Regions from separate parts of the Cryobacterium sp. TMB3-10 genome, predicted to be linked through region 3. Evidence: riboswitches for the same ligand, from Rfam matches in the RefSeq annotation. Region 3 holds a riboswitch; each other region holds the start of a gene.
What was found. A riboswitch is a leader RNA that binds a small molecule or an ion and turns the genes downstream of it on or off. The one in region 3 is predicted to bind thiamine pyrophosphate.

Region 1 (4,569 bases), on a different contig from region 3:
GCACACCGCCGGAGCCACGAGCGTTGTCCTCATCCCGGCCGGTCCCGACCCTGTGAAAGCGCTGGAGTCGCTGGCCACGGTCCTGTCGGTCCGGGCTGGTGCCGCCTAGGCTGACACCAAAGCGAAGGAGCAGACTCATGGGATTCCTCGATCGCCTCCTGGGCCGACCCGAACAACCGGAGCCGACCCGCACCGCGCCGGCCCCGCAGCGCACCGACGACGAGATCGCCGTGGAACGCTACAGGTACCTCTTGCGCACCGCACCGCCGGAGACCATTGAACAAGTGCACACCGAAGCGTTCAGCAAGCTCACCGACGAGCAGCGCGACCTGCTCTTCCAGCAGCTGACCGAGAACGCGATGGAGGGTGAGCGCCCGGCGAACGCCGAACCGGCCACCCTGGCCAAGTCCGCCACCCGGGCCGAACTCCGCCAGCCGGGCACCCTGGACCGGGTCTTCGGCGGCGACCAGGCCGGCGGCCGGCAGGGCCCCGGCTTCGGCAGCATGCTCGGCGCTTCCCTGCTCGGTACCGTGGCCGGCTACGTTGTCGGCTCGGCGCTGGTGGGCGCGTTCCTGCCCGATATGGGCGGCGAGGCGGATGCGGCCGGTGACGCCGGCACCGACTCGGGCGCCGAGACCACGGCGGACTCAGGCGATTCCGGCGGCGATTTCGGTGGTGACTCCGGCGGCGGTTTCGGTGGCGACTCCGGCGGATTCGGCGATTTCGGCGGCGGTGGAGATTTCGGCGGTTTCTAGCTCGATGCCGACCCCTCCTGCCTGTACTCTCGAAGGTAGCTTCGAGTTGGTTCCGGCCGGAGCGGCAGAAGGGTGTGGTGCGGCGTGAGCAGGCAGGATGGCAGCGACCGGCAGACCACCGGCGCCGATGTCGACGACACGACCGCCACCATGCTGCACATAGACATGGATGCGTTCTTCGCGTCCGTCGAGTTGCTCGACCACCCCGAACTCGTGCACCTCCCCGTCGTCATCGGCCACCGCTCCGGTCGGTCCGTGGTGACAGCGGCCAATTACGTCGCCCGCAAGTACGGGGTCAACTCGGCTATGCCGATGGCTATCGCCCTGCGCCGCTGCCCGGCCGCCATCGTGCTCGAGCCGCACATGGGCCGGTACGTGGAGGTGTCCCGCCAGGTGATGGGCATTTTCACCGACATGACGCCGATGGTCGAGCCGCTCAGCATCGACGAGGCGTTCCTGGATGTCGCGGGCGCCCGGCGTGTGCACGGTTCACCCGCCGAGATCGGGCGGAAGATCCGCGCCCGTGTGTTCGCCGAGACCGGACTCACCTGCTCGGTCGGCGCCGCGTCGACTAAATTCGTGGCCAAGCTGGCCTCCGGACGGGCCAAGCCCGACGGGCTGCTGGTGATCCCCGCGGAGGACACAATCGCTTTCCTGCATCCGCTGCCCGTCGGCGCCCTCTGGGGGGTGGGCGCCAGCACCGAACAGGTGCTGCTCGGGCTCGGGCTGCGGCACGTGAGCGATATCGCGCACGCCCCCCTCGAGATGCTGCAGCGTGCCGTCGGCGTCGCCAGCGCGCACAAACTGCACGATCTGTCCTGGGGCATCGACCCGCGCACGATCAACCTCGAACGCGAGGAGAAAAGCGTCGGCCACGAGGTGACCTTCGAACATGACGTCACCGATGTCGCCCGGTTGCGCAGCGAACTCCTGCGCCAAGCGGATGCGGTGGCCGCCAAGCTGCGCGGCAACGGCCTCGTCGCACGGACTGTGGTGCTCAAGCTCCGCTACGCCGACTTCAGCACGGTGACCCGGTCGCGCACCCTGGCCGAGCCCACCAACGTGGGCCGGCGGATATACGAGGAGGTCACCGCGAGCTTCGACGTGCTCGCGGCCCGCGGCATCCGGGTGCGCCTGATCGGAGTGCGGGCCGAGCAACTCGGCTCCGGCGATGGTGCCGGCATGGGCCTGTGGGACGATGACGACGACTGGCGGGAAGCCGAACTGGCCGTGGACACCGTCACCGCCCGGTTCGGCCGGGGGATCGTGCGGCCGGCCTCGCAGCTGGGCGGCGGAAGTGCTCCGAAGCGTGATGTCCATCCGTTCGGAACACCGAACGCCGGGACGCCGCAGGGAGAGGGGGAGTAGCCTCTCACCATGACTAATCTCGCCTTGAAGCTCGCAGAAAACGCTCGATCCATCGGCGTCAGGTCGGCCTACGGAGACCCCGTGCAGATCGAGGGCGTCACGATCGTTCCGGTGGCCCTGGTGCAGTACGGCTTTGGCGGTGGCGGCGAAGGTGACGAGTCCGCGGCGGCCGGCGGTGGCGGCGGTGGCATGGCCATCCCGATCGGCGCTTACGTTAAGTCCGGCGGAGCGGCCCGCTTCGAACCGAATGTGATTTCGCTGCTGGCCGTCGGCATCCCCTTCGTCTGGGTCGCCGGCAAGGCCATCGCGCGCATCATCCGCGCGCTCAAGCGCTAGCACTAGCAGCGAGATCCTCGCGCGCAGAAATTGTCGCGCGACGCCTTGCATTGCCCGGATGCGCCCGGGGAGTTCTATACTCGAAGCTGAACACGGGAGTCCGGTGAACCGGGCTGAGAGGAAGCTACTTCAGCTTCGACCGTCGAACCTGATCTGGATCATGCCAGCGCAGGGAGGCTTCTCAATCCCGTGCCCAGTATTCCTCTACGGAAAGGGCACGTACAGTGCACGCGTCAATCAACACCCAGCCTTCCAGGACTTCGTCCGCCACCTCTCCCTCCACGTCGCGGAAACCGCGGGTGCTGAAATGGCGGGTCGTCGACATCGTCGTGGCCAGCGTCATCGGCGTCGCCAGCGGCGTGATCTTCTGGGCATGGGGCCTGGCCTGGTCGCCGCTGAGCGCCCTCCTGGCCTTCACCCCCGGGCTCGAAGGACTCCTGGCCGGCGGCTGGCTGTTCGCCGGGGTGCTCGGCGGACTCATCATCCGCAAGCCCGGTGCGGCCGTCTACACCGAGGTCGTCGCCGCCGTCGTCTCGATGCTCATCGGCACCCAGTGGGGCTTCTCCACCCTGATCTGGGGTGTCGTCGAGGGGCTGGGCGCGGAGATCGTGCTGGCCCTGTTCTTGTACGCCAACTGGCGCCTGGGCGTGGCCCTCCTGGCCGGCGCCGGCGCGGGCATCGCCGTTGGTCTGCTCGACACCACCTTCACCAGCTACGCGGCCCTCGACATCGGCCCCAAGATCGTCTACCTGGTTTCCGCCGTCGTCTCCGGTACCGTGCTCGCCGGGCTGCTGTCCTGGCTGGCGGTGCGCGGACTCGCCCGCACCGGCGCGCTGAGCCGGTTCGCCGCCGGCCGCGAATCGGGCCCGACCGACCGGGTCGACACCCAGCCTGCCCGGTGACCCGCACCGGATGCCCGCTCCGCGTCGCCGAGGCCCGGCCGTGACCGGCGCCAGGGTCACGGCCTCCGGCTGGGGCTGGCGGCACGCCGGCCGGTCCCGCCCCGCGGTCTCCGGGCTCGATCTCGACATCCGCCCGGGGGAGCGGGTGCTCGTGCTCGGACCCAGCGGAGCCGGCAAGAGCACGCTGATGCACGCCCTCGCCGGTGTGCTCGGCGATGACGAGGACGGCGACGAGACCGGCGAACTCCTCATCGACGGCCGCCGCCCCAGCGCGTCCCGCGGCCGGGTGGGCCTCGTGCTGCAGGACCCGGACTCGCAGGTCGTGCTTGCGAGGGTGGGCGACGACGTCGCCTTCGGCTGTGAGAACCGCGCCGTTCCGCGCGCCGAAATCTGGCCCCGGGTCGGTCGGGCCCTCGCGGACGTGGGCCTGGACCTGCCTCTGCGGCACCCGACCAGCGCGCTCAGCGGCGGCCAGAAGCAGCGCCTGGCCCTGGCCGGGGTGCTCGCCATGCGCCCGGGCCTGGTGCTGCTGGACGAACCCACCGCCAACCTCGACCCTGACGGTGTCGTCGAGGTGCGCGACGCCGTGCTGCGCTCCGTGGAGGCGTCGGGTGCGACCCTCATCGTGATCGAGCACCGCGTCGCGGTCTGGCAGCACGTCGTGGACCGCATCGTGGTGCTCGACCCGGCCGGCGGCATCCTCGCCGACGGACCCACCGACAGCGTGCTCAGCGCCGAAGGGGAGCGGCTCGCCGCCGCCGGAGTGTGGATACCCAGGTTCCCACCCGCGACGCCCGACCGGCGCCCCCGCTCCGACGGTCCCGGCGCGGAAGTCCTGCTCAGCGCCGATGACCTCGCCGTCGGACGGGTGCCGTTCGCCCGCAAACAGGCCGTCGTCGTCGCACACGGCCTCGACCTCGCCCTGCGCGCCGGCACGGCCACGGCTCTCACCGGACCCAACGGCACCGGCAAGTCGACTTTCGCGCTCACCCTGGCCGGGCTTCTGGCCCCCGCGGGCGGGCGGTTGACCGCAACGGATGCCCTCGCCGGGGGACTCGGGCCGGCCCCGCACCGATGGCGCTCCCGCGACCTGCTGGCGCGCATCGGCACCGTCTTCCAGGACCCCGAGCACCAGTTCCTCGCCGGGACCGTGCGTGCCGAGCTCACCATCGGCCCCCGCGCCCTCGGCCTGGGCGGGGCCGAGCAAA
Region 2 (4,569 bases), on a different contig from region 3:
GCCGCTCCCGGCTCACTCGTCCGGCATCACCTCGACCAGGCGCTGGTGCCGGCGCAGGTCTTCGCCATGGGCGACGCCGACGGCGCGGGCAATCCCGGCGACGGCGAGACCCCCGTGCACGAAGTGCGGCTGGATGCCTTCTCCATCGACACGACGACGGTCACCAACGCCGCCTTCGCCCGGTTCGTGGCCGATACCGGGTATCGCACCGAGTCGGAGCTGTTCGGCTACTCCGCGGTGTTCCACCTCGCGTTGCAGGCCGACATCGATGACGTGGTCGGCCAGCCCCCGCAGACACCCTGGTGGCTGGGGGTGCGCGGCGCGGACTGGGCGCATCCGGCCGGCCCCCGTTCGTCGCTCGACGGGCTGGCCGAGCATCCGGTGGTGCAGGTGAGCTGGAACGACGCGCTGGCCTACTGCGCCTGGGCGGGGCGACGGCTGCCGACCGAGGCCGAGTGGGAGTGCGCGTCGCGCGGCGGGCTGGCCGGCCGGCGCTACCCGTGGGGCGACGAGTGGGAGGAAGGGCAGCGCTGCAACATCTGGCAGGGCCGGTTTCCCGCGGTGAACACCCTGGCCGATGGCTGGCTCAGCACCGCCCCGGTGCGGGAGTTCGCGCCGAACGGCTACGGCCTCTGGCAGAGCGTGGGCAACGTCTGGGAGTGGTGCGCCGACTGGTGGGCGGAGGGCTATTACGCGCACTCCCCCGCCGAGAATCCGGCCGGCCCGGCGACGGGCGAGCAGCGTTCGATGCGCGGCGGCTCGTACCTCTGCCACGACTCCTATTGCAACCGGTATCGCAACTCCGCTCGGGCCTCCAACACCGCGGATTCCGCGGCCGGCAACGTGGGCTTCCGCACCGTGGCGCTGACCTGATCCGGCGCCGCCGAAGCACAACTCGTGCTCGATTCCGCCGGCGTGGCCGACCGCCTCGTCATTCCGGGGCGATCGCCGGTCGGCGGCTGGGAATCGCAGGAGTCATGCATCCGCGGGTGCGGATGGTTGTGGTCTGCTACCCCGGCGCGTGCAGCCGGGGCGCGTCGAAGAAGAGCAACTCGAGGGCCGCCGACCGCGCGAACACGGCGCGCATGAGCGCCCGGTCGACGGCCGTCGCGGTGGCCGCCGCGGTGTCGGTGAGCAGGATTGCCTGCCGGGTCGCGGCCGCGAACCCCTCGTCGGCGTAGGTCTCCAGCCAGTCGGCGTACGGATGCGCCGCGTCGCGCCGGCTCGCCGTGAAGCCGGCGTGCAGGCGCTCGCCGACATCCGCGTAGAGCCAGTAGCAGGGCAGGACCGCGGCCAGCAGCACCGCATAGTTGCCTGCCGCGCTGACCGCGACCAGGTGGTCGACGTAGGACCGGGTCACCGGGCCGGGCGCCGGGCGCGTGTCATGGCCGGTCAGCCAGGTGCGGTGCAGCTCGAGTTCCACCTCGATGCAGTTGGCGGCGCCGGTAGCCCAGAATTCCCGTTCGGCGGGGGTGGGCGCCAGGACGCTCGCCTGCGCCAGCACCCGGGAGTACGCGGCGAGGTAGAGGGCATCCTGGGCCAGGTAGTAGGCGAAGTGGCCGGCGGACAGGCTGCCGTCGCCGAGTTCCGCGATGAAGGGCAACGCATCGATGGCGGTGCGGGTTTCGGCGATGTCGGCCCAGAGCAGCCTGCTGAACGGTTCGGTGCGGCCCGGCTCCGGCCGCAGATCCGGGTCGGCATCCCCGCGTGATTCGGCGGCGTGAACGTTCATGGCGACATCCCTTCGCTAGTGCTAACTAGTCAGGTTCGACGGGTTTGGATCTCAGCGTCCGCATCCGGCGGAGGCACCCCGTGTCGCGTCCCACCCTAGCGGCCGGCAGGGCCGAAAGACTCTCGAATGCACCGGGCGCCGAACTGTACGCTGGACAGGCTGCTGCATTCTTCACCGGGTGAGCACGCGCTCCATGGCCGACGGGCCACCGGTCGTCGGCGTCGTCCTGGAAGGACACCGCACCATGCCTGACACCCCGACCGACACCACCATCGCGCCGCCCACGGTGTTGATCCTGGCGATCACGGCCTGCCCAACGGGCATCGCCCACACCTACATGGCTGCCGAGAAACTCGACGCGGCCGCCACCGAACTCGGCTACGAGATCCGGGTCGAGACGCACGGGTCCGTCGGAGTCGAAGGCACCTTCAGTCAGGCCGACATCGACCGCGCCGACGCTGTCGTCGTCGCCGCCGACACCCAGATCGACCTGTCCCGCTTCGGGGGCAAGCGCATCGTCTCCACCCGCGTCTCCGACGGCATCCACCGCCCGGCCGCGCTGATCGCCGAGGCGCTGGCCGCCGCCCCCACCGGCCGCGCCGCCGTGACCACGGATGCCCCGGCGAGCGCCGGGAAACGCGACATCGGCGGTTTCATCTACCGCGCGCTGATGAACGGCGTGTCGTACATGATCCCGTTCGTCGTCGTCGGCGGGCTGCTCATCGCGATCTCGCTGTCGATCGGCGGCGAGGCCACCCCGCAGGGACTCGTGATCCCCGAGGACAGCTTCTGGTTCACCATCAACCAGATCGGCGTGCTCGGCTTCACCCTGATGGTGCCGATCCTCTCCGGCTTCATCGCCTACGCGATCGCCGACCGGCCCGGGCTCGCACCGGGCATGATCTGCGGTTGGATCGCCACGACCGGCTCCTTCTACAACTCCGAATCGGGTGCCGGCTTCATCGGCGGCATCGTCACCGGTTTCCTGGTGGGCTTCGTGGCGCTGGGCATCAAGAAGATCACCGTGCACCGCTTCATCAAGCCGATCATGCCGATCCTGGTCATCCCCGTGATCACCACCCTCGTCGTCGGCGGCCTGTTCGTGCTCGCCCTCGGCCAGCCGATCGCCTGGGTGTTCTCCTCGATGACCGACTTCCTCTCCAGCCTCGACGGCGGCAGCGTCGTCGTGCTCGGCCTGATCCTGGGCGCGATGGTCGCGTTCGACATGGGCGGCCCGATCAACAAGACGGCGTTCCTGTTCGGTTCCGCGCTGATCGCCTCCGGCAACCCAGGCCCGATGGGCATGGTCGCCGCGGCCATCGCCGTGCCGCCGCTGGGCATGGGGCTGGCCACGGTCATCCGTCGCCGGTTCTTCACCCCGGTGGAACGCGAGGCCGGCATCGCCGCGCTGTTCATGGGCTTCTTCGGCATCACCGAGGGCGCCATCCCGCTCGCGGCGGCCCGCCCGCTGCAGGTCATCCCCGCGAACGTGCTCGGTGGCGCCGTCGCCGGTGCCATCGCCGCGATCGCCGGGGTCACCAACGCCGTGCCGCACGGCGGCCCGATCGTGGCCGTCTTCGGTGCCGTGAGCGGCGTGCCGATGTACTTCGTCGCGATTCTCTCCGGTGTGGCCGTCACCGCTCTGGTGTCGGTGCTGTTGATCGGCATCTCGGTGCGCAAGGTCGTGCCGGCGGATGCTGCCGCGGTTGCGGTCGCCGGTGCCGCTGCGGATGCCGCTGTGCCGGTTGCCGCGCCGGGTGCTGCGGCGAGTGCCGTGTCGCCCGTGGCTGCGGCGCCGGTTCTTGCCGCGCCTGCTGCCGCCGAGCCGGTGGCCCCCGCCCCGAAGACCGTGCTCGACTACATCGACGAACGCACCATCGTGCTCGACATCGACGAGACCGACCGGGACGCCGTCATCCGTCGTCTGGCCGGTCTGATGCAGACCACCGGGCGGGTACTCGACGTCGACGCCGTCGTGCAGGCGGCCATGGACCGTGAACTGATCAGCACGACCGGCATCGGCGAGGGCATCGCGATTCCGCACGCCAAGTCCGACGGCGCCACCTCCCCGGTGCTCGCGTTCGCGCGCAGCCGAGACGGCGTTGACTGGAACTCGCTGGACGAGGCCCCTGCGCACCTGATCTTCATGATCGCCGTGCCGGAGGCCGCCGCCGGCACCGAGCACCTCAAGGTGCTCGCCCAGCTGTCCCGCAGCCTGATGAAGCCCTCGTTCCGCGCCTCGATCGAGATGGCGGCCACCCCGGCCGACGTGCTCGCGGCACTGGCGTCCTCGGTGCGGCCGGCGACTCCCGCCGCGCACTGACCCCCGTCCTGGACCGCACGTCGGGGCGGACTTTTTCGGGAAACACCGCCGCGCGCGCCTGCGCAACGCGGCGTTTCTCGAATTCCTCCGCCTTTACGTACCGAGTTCGGCCGAGTCGGCCCGGTCGGCCGCCGCCGCCCGAGTGAATGCGGCGCTACCGCGCGCTGCCGGCCGGCGCATCCCTCTGACCCGCCCTGGTTGTTCGCAGGGCGATGCCCGCCGCGGCGAGGCCGAGCGAAGCCAGGACGAGTGCCGTGTGACTCCAGCCCGAGGTGGCGAGGACCGTGCCTCCGCTGGCTGCGGCCCAGGTGCAGCTACGGCCGAGCGGCCACCAGGAGAAGCTGCCGCTGACGACGCCGGCGCGCTCCGACAGCTCGGCGAGGGGAGAGAACGGCCCCTCCACGGCGCAGGCGTAGTCCAGGCCGCCGTGCACCGCAACGAGGTACGCGCCGGAGGTGGCGATAGCGGCAAGACAGAGGCCGGCCGCGATGAGGACGGCACCGAATCGTGAACG
Region 3 (4,569 bases):
GTTCGATCCCACCCCGCTCTGACGGCCGCGCCCCGCGGCGGCCGGCGTCGGAGGGTCTAGGCCGTGTCCGCCGGGCGCCGGTAGAAACCGGCCAGCGCCGCGGTGAACGCCTGCGGCTGCTCCACCCACGGGTAGTGCCCGGCGCCGGCGATGGTCACTGCACGACCGTTCGTGAACAGGTCCGCGACGGCCAGCACCGGGGCCAGCCCGGTCAGGCCGTCGTCGGCGCCCGCGACCACCAGAACCGGGCAGTGCACCTGCGCCAGGCCGATCAGGATGCCCGCCGGGTCGGCCCCGGCGAAGAACAGGTCCTGCGCCGCGGGATGCCAGGCGCCGGTCGCCTCGTGCTCCCGGGCCTGGGCCGTCCACCGCGACCAGGCGATCGGGGCGAGGTAGGGGAACAGGTGGTTCAGGTCGGAGGCGGTCGTCGCCGCCGTCGCCGCGATCCGGTGCGCGACGTAATCGGCGTACCAGGGCTCGGCGCGGTGCCCCGTGATGATGTGCGAGCTGTCGTCGGGGACGGTCACGAGCCACTGCGCGGGCGGGGTGAGCAGGCACAGGCTCGCCAGCCGATGAGGGTGGCGGGCCGCATAGGCGAGCGCGACGCGGGTGCCGGCCGAGTGGCCGAGCAGCTCGATCTCGGCCAGCCCCAGATGCCGGCGGAGCGCCTCGACGTCGTCGGCCAGGGCCGGCCAGGATGCGGCGGGCGCGGTGGGCGATGGCGACGACGCCCCCACGCCCCGCTGGTGCAGCACCACGAGGGTGCGCAGGCGGGTGAGCCCGGCCAGATCGCCCAGGTACTCCGGATGCCGGGCCGGCCCGCCGGCCAGCACGACCAGCGGCGGGCGCTCAGGCGCGCCCGCCGCATCCGGGGTCAGAACGTCGTAGTGCAGAACGGTCTCATCGTGCGACGCGAAGCTGGGCATGACCCCACCGTACCGAGCCGCCCACGCTGAGGCCGGGTTAGAGCTCGAAGGGGAAGCCGAGGTCGTCGGGGTAATCGCCGAGCGCGGTGAGCTGGGCGGCGGCGCGCTGCAACGCGGCGAGGGCCAGGCCGAGGGTACCGGGGCCGAAGCTGACCCTGGAGACGCCGAGTTCGGCCAGCCGGGCCAGGGGAACGGCGCCGGGGTTCCCGATCACGGAGATGCGGCCGTTCACCTCGTCGAGGGCGCGCTTGACCTTGTCTTCGTCGCCCAGGCCGAGGAAGAAGATCACGTCGGCGCCGGCGTCGAGATAGGCGTTGGCACGCTGAACGGCCTCGGCCCACTCGCCGCCGCCCGCGAGGGTGTCGACGCGGGCGTTGATCACCAGCGGCACTCCGGCCGCCTCGGCGCCCTCCCGCGCCGCGGCGACCCGGGCGGCCGCGGTGGGGATGTCGAACTGCGGCGCCTTGGTGGCGCCCACGGAGTCTTCGATGTTGATGCCGGCGGCCCCGGCCTCCTCGATCAGGCGGCGCACGTTGCGGGCGACCCCCGCGGAATCCGCCGCGTAGCCCTTCTCGAAGTCGACCGAGACGGGCAGGTCGGTCGCTCCGGTGATAATGCGGGCGGCGATGATGGCCTCGTCGACGGTGAGGCCCTCGCCGTCCGGCAGGCCGCGCACGTTGGACACCGAGTGCGAGGCACTGGCGAGGGCTTTCACGCCCGGGGTCTCGGAGACGATCTTGGCGGTGATCGCGTCCCACACGTTCGTGACGATCAGTGGCGTGCCGGGCACGTGCAGGGCGTTGAGGAGTTCGGCCTTGTTCAGCAGTGTGGTTGTCATCGGTCCAGTGTGCCGGGTGCGCCGGTGTAAACGCTGGAGGGTTTCAGACAAAGACAAAGACGCAGCGCTGTCAACCGTGTATACACGTCGCCGCTTTGGTCTTAGCGTGAGATCTACACCGAGGGAGATGTCATGCAGGCTCACACCCTCACGGTCGGCGAGCGCCTGTTCCGATTGCGCAGCTCGTGCGACGTGACCGCGCTCGTAGCAGCCCTCACGGCCGCCGTCCGGCAGGGTGGCGGAATGGTCAGGCTACCCGTCGTCGGCGATGTCGGTGTGGAGGCGCTCGTGTCACCTGGCGTCAGCGTGGTGCTGGAGACCTTCGAGGTGGATCCGCTCGCGCTTCTGGACCCGGCGGTGCCGGTGCCGTGGTTCGCCGTCGACGATTTCGACTACTAGTCCGGGTGTGAACAATCCGGCCGCTAGGGTTTCGGTAGTGACACGGGGTGCCCTGCCAAACGGCCGGGGCTGAGAAAACACCCGTTGAACCTGATCTAGTTCGTACTAGCGAAGGGATGTCCCGGATGACCATCCGTCTGACACCAGAGAATGCTGCCCATCTGCTCGGCCGTCTGCGCGAGAGCCAACCTCTCGTACAGTGCCTCACCAACGCGGTGGTGACCAACTTCACCGCCAACGTGCTGCTGGCCCTGGGAGCCGCGCCCGCGATGGTGGACGTGCCCACCGAGGCCGGACCGTTCGCCGGGGTGGCCTCCGGAGTGCTGGTGAACGTGGGCACCCCGCACGCCGAGCAGCGCAGTGCGATGCTCGAGGCCGCGTCGGCCGCACACGCCGCCGGCACCCCCTGGGTGCTCGACCCCGTCGCGATCGGCGTGCTGCCGGTGCGCACCGGGCTGGCTCGCGAGCTGCTGCACTTCCGGCCCACGGCCATCCGCGGTAACCCGTCGGAGATCATCGCCCTGGCCCAGCTGGGCACCGGCGGCCGAGGCGTCGACGCCACCGACTCGCCGGAGGGCGCCGCCGACGCCGCCGCCCTGCTCGCCCGCAGCACCGGAGCGAGCGTAGCCGTGTCCGGCGCGGTCGACCTCATCACCGACGGTTCGCAGACCATCCGGGTGGCCAACGGTCACGTGCTGCTCACCCGGGTCACCGGCGGCGGATGCGCGCTCGGCGCGGTGACCGCCGCCGTGCTCTCGCTCGTCGACCGTGACGAACCCGGCGCAACGCTCGCCGCGACCGCCGCCGCCACGCTGCTGTACACCGTCGCCGCCGAACTCGCCGCCGCCGACGCGGCCGGGCCGGGCAGTTTCGCGGCGCACTTCCTCGACCGGCTGCACTCCCTCGACGGCGCCACCGTCATCGACCGGGCGCGGCTGGCGTGAGCGATCTCTCGCTCTACCTCGTCACCGACACTGCCCTGTGCGCTGCCAGGGGCGTGCTGAGAACCGTGATCGACGCCGTCGCCGGCGGCATCACCACCGTGCAGGTGCGCGACAAGACCGGGTCGGACGACGACGTGCTGCGCCTGCTGCTGCAGGTGGCCGACGCGGTCGGTGACCGCGCCACCGTGGTCGTCAACGACAGGGTCGACGTGTACCTGCGGGCGCTCGCCGAGGGCGCCGCCGTGCACGGCCTGCACGTGGGCCAGGGCGACGAAGCCGTGGCCAGAGTGCGCGACAGGGTCGGCTCCGACGCGATTGTGGGCATCACCGCCAACACCCCGGCCGAGCTCGACAGGGTCTTCGCGCTGCCCCCCGGAACCGTGGACTACCTGGGCGTCGGCGTCATCCGGGCCACCAGCACCAAACCCGACCATCCGCCCGTGCTCGGGGTGCCCGGCTTCGCCGCGCTGGCCGCCACGAGTGCGCTGCCCTGCGTCGCGATCGGCGGCATCGGGCTCGCGGATGTCTGGCCGTTGCGCCGGGCCGGGGCCGCCGGGGTGGCCGTGGTGTCGGCCGTCTGCGCCGCTCCGGATGCCCGTGCCGCCGCCAGCGCCCTGCGCCGGGAGTGGACCCGATGACCGGGCCGAGGGAGATCCCCCGGGTGCTCAGCATCGCCGGCACCGACCCCACCGGCGGCGCCGGGATTCAGGCCGACCTCAAGAGCATCGCCGCCAACGGCGGTTACGGCATGGCCGTGGTCACCGCGCTCGTCGCCCAGAACACCCGCGGGGTGCGTTCGGTGCACATCCCGCCGGTGTCCTTCCTCGTGGAACAGCTCGACGCGGTCAGCGACGACGTCACCATCGACGCCGTGAAGATCGGCATGCTCGGCCAGGCCGACCTCATCGAGACCGTGGCCGCGTGGCTGGCCCGGGTGCGGCCATCCGTGATCGTGCTCGACCCGGTGATGATCGCCACCAGCGGCGACCGGCTGCTCGACGCGTCCGCCGAGGCCGCGCTCCGCGCCCTGGTGCCGCTGGTGCACCTGGTCACCCCGAACCTGCCCGAGCTGGCCGTGCTCGTGAACGAACCCGAGGCCGCCGACTGGGCAGTGGCCCTCGAGCAGGGCGAGCGGCTCTCCCGCGCCTGCGGCACCCGGGTGCTGGTCAAGGGCGGCCACCTGGCCGGTCCGGCCTGCCCGGATGCCCTCGTCGACGCGGCCGGCACCGAGCCAGGGCGGGCCCACATCGTGCAGGTCTCCGCGCCGCGCATCAACACCGTGAACACCCACGGCACCGGCTGTTCGATGTCGTCGGCCCTGGCCACGCTGGCGGCCCGGCACCGGGACTGGCCGCGGGCGTTGACCGAGACGAAGGCCTGGCTCAGCGACAGCGTGGCCTCCGCCGACCGGCTCGAGGTGGGCGGCGGGCACGGCCCGATCAACCACTTCCACGCGCTCTGG

Region 1: it holds a riboswitch for thiamine pyrophosphate, as region 3 does, so the genes downstream of both, E3T22_RS11265 (ECF transporter S component) here and thiM (hydroxyethylthiazole kinase) in region 3, are expected to answer to the same signal.
Region 2: it holds a riboswitch for thiamine pyrophosphate, as region 3 does, so the genes downstream of both, E3T22_RS05825 (hypothetical protein) here and thiM (hydroxyethylthiazole kinase) in region 3, are expected to answer to the same signal.

The regions. Positions count from the first base shown of each region.
Region 1 covers NZ_SOGH01000020.1:670,539-675,107, reverse strand. Annotated here, with positions in the region: gene E3T22_RS11285 (LLM class flavin-dependent oxidoreductase) at 1-109, shown strand, start outside; gene E3T22_RS11280 (hypothetical protein) at 138-755, shown strand; gene dinB (DNA polymerase IV) at 840-2,123, shown strand; gene E3T22_RS11270 (hypothetical protein) at 2,133-2,459, shown strand; TPP riboswitch at 2,542-2,652, shown strand; gene E3T22_RS11265 (ECF transporter S component) at 2,684-3,361, shown strand; gene E3T22_RS11260 (ABC transporter ATP-binding protein) at 3,372-4,569, shown strand, end outside.
Region 2 covers NZ_SOGH01000013.1:60,550-65,118, forward strand. Annotated here, with positions in the region: gene E3T22_RS05820 (formylglycine-generating enzyme family protein) at 1-873, shown strand, start outside; gene E3T22_RS05825 (hypothetical protein) at 1,010-1,732, opposite strand; TPP riboswitch at 1,723-1,823, opposite strand; gene E3T22_RS05830 (fructose-specific PTS transporter subunit EIIC) at 1,911-4,055, shown strand; gene E3T22_RS05835 (hypothetical protein) at 4,210-4,569, opposite strand, start outside.
Region 3 covers NZ_SOGH01000024.1:123,018-127,586, reverse strand. Annotated here, with positions in the region: gene E3T22_RS13375 (ABC transporter ATP-binding protein) at 1-22, shown strand, start outside; gene E3T22_RS13370 (alpha/beta fold hydrolase) at 57-926, opposite strand; gene E3T22_RS13365 (isocitrate lyase/phosphoenolpyruvate mutase family protein) at 964-1,764, opposite strand; gene E3T22_RS13360 (hypothetical protein) at 1,897-2,163, shown strand; TPP riboswitch at 2,197-2,297, shown strand; gene thiM (hydroxyethylthiazole kinase) at 2,289-3,107, shown strand; gene thiE (thiamine phosphate synthase) at 3,104-3,745, shown strand; gene thiD (bifunctional hydroxymethylpyrimidine kinase/phosphomethylpyrimidine kinase) at 3,742-4,569, shown strand, end outside.